2 regions of the Jeotgalibacillus aurantiacus genome follow, and region 2 is predicted to be linked to the other one. Evidence: riboswitches for the same ligand, from Rfam matches in the RefSeq annotation. Region 2 holds a riboswitch; the other holds the start of a gene.

The links. A riboswitch is a leader RNA that binds a small molecule or an ion and turns the genes downstream of it on or off. The one in region 2 is predicted to bind cyclic di-GMP.
Region 1: it holds a riboswitch for cyclic di-GMP, as region 2 does, so the genes downstream of both, H7968_RS03390 (amidase) here and H7968_RS14630 (anti-repressor SinI family protein) in region 2, are expected to answer to the same signal.

The regions. Positions count from the first base shown of each region.
Region 1 covers NZ_JACNMS010000001.1:732,923-736,796, forward strand. Annotated here, with positions in the region: gene H7968_RS03385 (GGDEF domain-containing response regulator) at 1-126, opposite strand, end outside; gene H7968_RS03390 (amidase) at 292-1,170, opposite strand; cyclic di-GMP riboswitch class I at 1,215-1,303, opposite strand; gene H7968_RS03395 (ABC transporter permease) at 1,729-2,487, opposite strand; gene H7968_RS03400 (ABC transporter ATP-binding protein) at 2,484-3,215, opposite strand; gene H7968_RS03405 (thioredoxin family protein) at 3,293-3,622, opposite strand; gene H7968_RS03410 (MFS transporter) at 3,635-3,874, opposite strand, start outside.
Region 2 covers NZ_JACNMS010000005.1:15,271-19,144, forward strand. Annotated here, with positions in the region: gene purH (bifunctional phosphoribosylaminoimidazolecarboxamide formyltransferase/IMP cyclohydrolase) at 1-425, shown strand, start outside; gene purD (phosphoribosylamine--glycine ligase) at 650-1,909, shown strand; cyclic di-GMP riboswitch class I at 2,712-2,808, shown strand; gene H7968_RS14630 (anti-repressor SinI family protein) at 2,844-2,990, shown strand; gene H7968_RS14635 (helix-turn-helix domain-containing protein) at 3,044-3,364, opposite strand; gene H7968_RS14640 (adenine deaminase C-terminal domain-containing protein) at 3,731-3,874, shown strand, end outside.

The sequences.
Region 1 (3,874 bases), on a different contig from region 2:
AGCCGTCCCCTTCAGACCATGTAAAAACCGGTAAAGTTCATTTTCAGTTACGGTTCCTGCTATTTTCCATTCCTGTGTCGTCTGTTTTATTTTTGATATCAGCATCTTCTGATATTTCCCTGACATTTTCTCCACATCCCACTTTTATCATTCTTTTATCTTATAACGGATAATTTCTCTCATTCTTTATTCCCTATTATGAATCAATTTTAACAACGAAAAAGAACTTTCCCCTTACTTTTGGAAAAGTTCTTTTTCTCTCATACACTCCCTGGGTATTAGAACAACCACTTAAGGAGCAAGACGCATCCAGCTGTCCGTATGATGAATGGCAAAACCTGAGAAGCTTTTATATCCACTTACTTTACCCTGCACTTTTTCAAGCTCCTGATTTAAATATATTTCTCCTTCTTCATGGAAGGTAATATAATTTCCTTCGTAAGAATGACCCGTTTCAACACCAATCGTGACGGGCTTCCCAAGAGATTGACCTGTCTTTAATTCATGCTCTGAGAATGCAGCAATCAAATCCGCCGTGTCACGGTAAGCCATGATGGTCACACCATCTGTATGTTTTTGCACCCAGTCAGACAGCTTCCCACTGCCAAACGTATTATTGTATTTAATTTCATCAAACCAGAAAGGCAGATCCGCCTCGAGAGGAATACCGAGCTGAGTTGTCTGTTTCCCCGCTCTGATATAAAGGTTCTGATAGGCTTTTACAACCGCCCCTCGTTTTGAATTCCATCCTGAATAAAGGTAAGGCTCCACATCTAAATGAACACCCTTGAATCGCTGGATTGGCAGAGAAGAGGTCTGATACTTCGTCAGCCAGCTGAATAGGCGGTCCTGTGCCAGATATCCTTTAGGAGCTGCCCAGTCCGGCGCCCCGTCTAATGCGTACACAGCAATTCCCAGTGAACTAGCCTTAGCGATAAATGATTGATAAACCGCTGGCGATAATTCCTGATCTATCTGCAAATACACTTTATTAACCTGTCTGTCCTGAAAGAACTGAAGAATTTCATCCTGCTGATCCACAAGTGACCACGGATTCCACAGCCACGTCGCCTTCGAATACGTCTGGGCTTTTGCTTCATTTGTCATTCCGCTCAACATCCCCATCATCAACACCAGCACTAAGACTTTGATGATTGAACCTTTTATCATATTGTCCTCCATTCTATAAGGTCTGGGCCTCATAGAATGAGGAACCCGGCAGCCAGACAGCCATATGCAATAGTTGCACACAGGCTCACGGTTTTGCGTCCTTTCCTTTCGGATAAGTTTGCCCTTATCAGATTCATTTTTATCAGTATACTCCTGTGATTAAAGACCGTCTATGCAAAATTTTTTTGCTTTTTTGGAAGGATTTAAGAGTGACGCGTGAAGAGGGTGTTATTGATAAAAAGAGGCAGTACATCTCTTCTTGGGTGCAATGTTGGCGAGTGATGGAATGAAGCGCTTGAATGATGAAAAAGCGTTGAATTGTGATGGAATCCGGGTCTCAGAAAGAAGGAAAAAAGTCCAGGTGAAGCCGCTTTGAAGGAATTAAATGCTGAAACGATTGAATCCTTTTCCAGAAAGCCTGAATAAAAATCTGAAACGATTGAAAAAGTCGGGTTAGTGAAGGAATTCCGCGGTGCAGTCCCATCACGACTAACTTCCCAACCTCGCGTCATACCAAAAAACCGGAATCCCTCACTCGAGAGACCCCGGCACACAACATTATTTCTTCTCCGGCAAAACAAGCTGCATCCGCTCATTAAACAAGGTTGGATAGGATAGAAACCCTAACATCACACTCGTTACAACAGCGGTTGTCAGTAATAGAAAAATAATTAACAGCTGGAACATGACAGCCTGAAGTGGATCGGCTCCGGCAATAATCTGCCCGCTCATCATACCCGGCAGTTGAACAAGACCAATCGTTTTCTGACTTTCAATCGTCGGGATCGTGCTTGCCTGAATGGAAGCGATCAGAGGCCGGTGAATCGCCTGCTTCGGTGTCCCGCCCAGTGACAGGATCAATTCTGTTTCATCCTCACGCGAATCGAGCTCTGATGTAAAACGGTTTAAAAACAAAATCGACAGCACCATCGAGTTTCCGATCACCATGCCGCTGATCGGGATGATATACTGAGCGGTTGCAGGCGTAATATTAAGCCCGAGTAGAATCCCCTGCGTCAACACCTCAATAAACACAAACGTCACAATGAGCTTCCATGTAATTCCCTGAATCGACACACCTTTTTTACGGGCATTTTGAACGGCAGCGCCAATCATCAGCGCGATCATTAAAAAGATGTAAAAATAGTTCTCAGCGTCAAATACAAACTGAAGGATGTAACCAACAGTCAGTAATTGAATAATGGATCGGATCGTTGCGATCACTGAATCCTTTTCAAGACCGAGGTTCAGCGTTTTTGATAGGACGAGCGGAATGATGACAAAGATTAAGGATAAAGCCAGTAAGACAAAATTCATTCCGTTTCCCCCTTTACAAACGTCTGAACGCGGGGATTTTGCGGATTCTTGAGCAGACTGCTTTCACCTGTTTCCACGAGTTCCCCGTCCATCATTACCCACGTGTAATCTCCAATGGATAAGGCCTGACGAAGATTATGGGTAATCCACATAATGGTCGTTCCATACTTTTCATTGATTCTGACAATCAGTTCTTCTATTTCCTGCTGTGACACGCGATCGAGTGATGATGTGATTTCATCCAGCAGTAAAATCTCCGGCTGATTGACAAGCGTACGGGCAATCGACAGCTTCTGACGCTGACCCCCGGACAGATCCTTGGCTTTTCTCTCTAAAAAGGATTCATCCATCCCGACTACGGTAATTAACTCTTTCGCCCGTTCATCAGACAGCTCTTTTCCCTGAAGCTCCATTGGAAGGGCCAGGTTATAACGGACTGTGCCTGGTACCATTGTGGCACTTTGCAACGCGATTCCTACTTTCCGACGTAACTGAACCGGATCATAGGATTCGATTTTCTGATCGTCAATATAGATATCACCGCTCGTTGGTGAAATCAATCCGTTACAGAGTCTGAAAAGCGTGGTTTTTCCCGCGCCTGATGGACCAACAAGTGTTGTGATCCGGTTGCGCGGAAACCAGCCGGTAATATCGTGCAGGATTTCCTGCTCTCCACTTGTAAATGTAACATGACTGAATTGAATGGCAGCCTGAGTATCTTTCGTCATCATAAACGCCCATTTCTTTATTTAGAATAATTATCATGTAGTAATTATATTTAAAAAAGAACATAAAGGCAACTGATTCAATCGGCGTCAGCCGTCCATTTAGAAAGAAAATGATCCAGGTCGTCGATTCGGATGAATCTGGCTTCACGGTACAATTCCCTGCCTTCTGAAAACGCCAAGATTGCCGGAATTGAAAAAATCGTCAGCTGTCCAGCTGCCTCTTCCACATCATCTGCTGAAAGGTGACCAAAACGGACTGAAGAATAGTCCTCCATCAGCTCCTGCACTTTCGGAAGCAGCGCATGACAGACGCTGCAGTTCTCTCTTGATACATAAACCAGCGTCTGTGCCCCCTGCTTCCACTGCTCCAATTCTTCAACCGAATGAATCTCTTCATATTCCCTCATCATTACTCCCCCTTATTTAACAGAAAGGTTTTTACCGGTTAAACCAAGAAGAATCTGCATGACAGCCATTAACATGACCACGACTGCCATTGCATATAACGCCGGGGTAAAGCTGTTAAATTGATCGTATACTGCCCCGACACCAAGCGGACCGAGTGCAGCAAGAATATATCCACCACCCTGTGACATGGCCGACAGCGCGCTTGCCTGCTGATGCGTCTCCGTTTCGATAATCGGCATCATTAACGCAAG
Region 2 (3,874 bases):
TCCTTGTACAGGACCAGGATCGCTACACGCTTGACGATGCTGAGCTCCGTGTCGTAACAGAACGCCAGCCTACTGAAGAGGAATGGGCAGCTATGAAGACTGCCTGGAAGGTGGTGAAACACGTTAAGTCGAATGCAATTGTTGTCGCAGATGCACAGATGACACTCGGAATTGGTGCCGGACAAATGAACCGCGTCGGTGCAGCTAACATCGCACTGGAACAGGCAGGAGACCGTGCAAAAGGAGCAAGTCTCGCATCCGATGCCTTCTTCCCAATGGATGACACGGTGGAAGCAGCAGCCAAAGCAGGCATCACAGCGATTATTCAAACAGGCGGATCCATCCGCGATGAGGATTCCATTAAGAAAGCCAACGAACACGGTATCACCATGGTCATGACCGGTGTCCGTCACTTCAAACACTAAGTCTTTCTTAAAAGAGCATAATCAACATTTAACGTATTTCATATTCAAGTTTTTCATCCATGTTTACTCTCATTGTAAGAGGTCCATGTCAAAACCACTTACAGCATATTTTCATACCTTGGCTGACTTCCCGGAAAGGAGTCAGCTCTTTTTTTACAATGCAGACTTAGTAGAGTCAGGGACAGGCTCTGACTCTACGCTGATCAAAAAAGGAGGCGTTTTGAATGAATGTACTCGTTGTAGGGCGCGGGGGAAGAGAGCACGCGATTTGTGATAAGTTCAGTAAGGATCCGTCTGTAGCGCGTGTGTTTTGTGCGCCTGGAAATGCAGGGATTGCAGCTATTGCTGAATGTGTGGATATTTCAGAGGGTGATCAGGAAGCACTTCTGCAGTTTGCGAAAGATCAAGTTGTCAATCTGACGGTGATCGGACCTGAACAGCCACTTTCAGAGGGACTGGCTGACACATTTAACCGCGAGGGCCTGCTTGTGTTTGGTCCATCGCAAAAGGCTTCAGCGATTGAGGGCAGCAAGGCATTTGCAAAAGAACTGATGAAAAAATACAGTATTCCGACAGCTGCTTATGAGACCTTTACAGATTTCAACGAAGCGAAGCGCTACATACATGAGCAAGGTGCCCCGATCGTCATTAAAGCAGACGGTCTGGCTGCCGGTAAAGGTGTGGTCGTGGCTCTGACAGAGGAAGAAGCACTGCAAGCCGCTGAGGACATGCTGGCGGGTGCTAAATTTGGTGCCTCATCTTCTAAAATTGTTGTCGAGGAATTCCTTGATGGAGAAGAATTCTCCTTTATGTGCCTCGTTCACCATGACCGCATTATTCCACTTGAGCTTGCCCAGGACCATAAAAGAGCCTACGATGGCGATGAAGGTCCGAATACAGGAGGAATGGGCGCATATTCACCGGTTGCCCACCTGCCTGAAGGAGTCTCGGATGTGGCGATGGACGCCATCATTAAACCTGTCGTTCAGGCGATGATTGAGGAAGACAGAAGCTTCACAGGCGTTCTATATGCGGGGTTAATTCTGACTGAAGACGGACCGAAAGTAATCGAATTCAATGCGCGCTTCGGTGATCCGGAAACACAGGTTGTCCTTCCAAGACTCAAGTCTGATTTAGCAGAGCTGCTCGTTAACCTTTTGACAGACCAGCCTGTAAATGCGGAATGGATTGAAGAAACCGTACTGGGAGTAGTTGTAGCAGCAGACGGATACCCGGGCAGTTATCAAAAAGAAATTTCTCTTGAAAGTGTGCTTACAGCTGAAGTGACCCTTTATCATGCCGGCACGAAAAAAGAAGGCGGATTGATCGTATCTGACGGAGGAAGAGTCCTGCTCGCTGCAGCGTCCGGTATGACCGCCCAGCAGGCCGGGGAGAAAGTCTATGCAGCATTAGGCGGTACTGACACAACCGGATTGTTTTACAGACGGGATATTGGCTGGAAAGCCGGATATAAAGGGAAATAGTTATATATCGACGATTGGAGGGCTCCAGGTGCAGGAGTCCTCTTTGTTTTTTGTTGTCCCGGGGAGAACGTCATGAAACTGGATGGACTGGATTTCATGTTTCAGGAGAGCTATTCAATCTTTTCGAATTCGGTTCCTTTGCTTTCTTATTTTCATTCGCTTCTATAAAAATATGATTTCTTCAAAAAAACCTATTACCGTGATTTTCTCTTCATGTAGGCCTATACATCACTTCATATACAAGCTTACAAAATCCACACCTTTCAAACTAATTAGAAAATAATAAGAATATGAAGAAAAAAGAGCATAAGAGAGATATGGAGAGTAAATAAGATATTTTATTTAACACAGGACCATATTTGCCTATTGTTGATTGTTCTTTATAGAGTATAATGAAAATATATTAATTCTTTATAAAGAACAAAAAGAAAGAGGGGCTGGCTATGGTAAGAAAGGAATGCACTCGCTGTCAACGCTCATCGTTCAGTTGTATGGAGGAAGGGACATGGCTGTGTCCTGTGTGTGGTGAGGATCTGACCGACAATCCTTTCTATCGGGCCAAGTCGTTTCAGGAAGTAAATCATCAAATTGTGAAGGCAGGAAGACAAGTTTATTTAAAAATCTACAAGAATAGAATTGTAACATAAATTTAATGTTGAAAAAGTCAGAATATTTAGGTCTATGGGACTATTTATCATTCAGGAGGGTAATGGTAATATAAGTTCATAAACTTTGAACTCTTGTACCATCAGAAGCATTATTGACACCTTTGAACACCAAGATGCTGTGATCATCTTTGCGATACAGAAAAAGGCAAACCTGCTGAAAAGCTGGGACGCAAAGCTAACGGGTCTAAGGCAAGTAGAGAGAGAAATTGCTACGACGGCTGAGCCGCCTGAAGTACTGTAATCAAGTATTTTAGGAGGGGAAGAGTATGGGTCAAAAACATGAGGTAGACATGGAATGGGTTGCTCTGATCAAGGAAGCAGTCGAAGCCGGAGTTTCTAAGGAAGAGATCGCACAGTTCTTAAAAAGCCAGGAGTCAGTTGTATGGAGTCAGCAGAACTTATTCGCCGGCTGAATGTGAGCATTTTCTTTAAATAGCCTTAACAGATCAAAGGTGATCTGTTAAGGCTATTTTTGATTAATGCGCCATTTATTAAATTCAATAAACTCTTTAAACTGTTCCTTCGATATGCCGGATTCCATCGCAGTTTTCGCAAGATCCACCCATTCATTATCAACAGGTGCACTATCACTGTCCGGATCCAGCAATGAATTGACGCTGACACCAAGTACAGGAGCGATTTTTTCAAGAAACTGAATAGAAGGGTTTTTTTGAAGATTCCGTTCAAGAGAACTGATATAGGATTTTGCAACGCCTGCCTGATCAGCAAGTTCTGTCAGCGACATTTTTTTCTCTTTTCGCAGCGCTTTTACACGATCACCTATCATTATCCATCACTCACCTTGCTCGAAATTATTCCTTAATTTCAATAGTATCATACTATTCGAAAAAGACTACTATAACGCACGAATTTCGACAGGTTTTTTTCGGGAAATAGAGGGAATGCTTGGTATCAATGGTTTTGTCCGTTCTTCTCAATGAATTATTTGTTGAAATAATGTGTTCATGAGTCAACTGAGTGTTATCTATAGTAAACTTATCTCTTTTAAATATTTTACAACTAAAATGTATTTTTTTACAATAAGAAAAATATAATGTGTTGAAAATTTTATTTCTTTTATGCGGTGACGTGTAAAATATGGTACGATTAAACCACTATTTTTCAAATGGGAAATGATCTGGAGTGATTCATAATGGAACAGCGATTTCCGTGGAAGATCAATCATTTGCGTTCACATACATCTGTCCTTGAAGGTAAAAAAGCGCCGGCCATTCTGATCCGGGATGCGCATTATTTAAATTCTTCTTTGCATCAATGGGTGAAGGGGAACATTTGG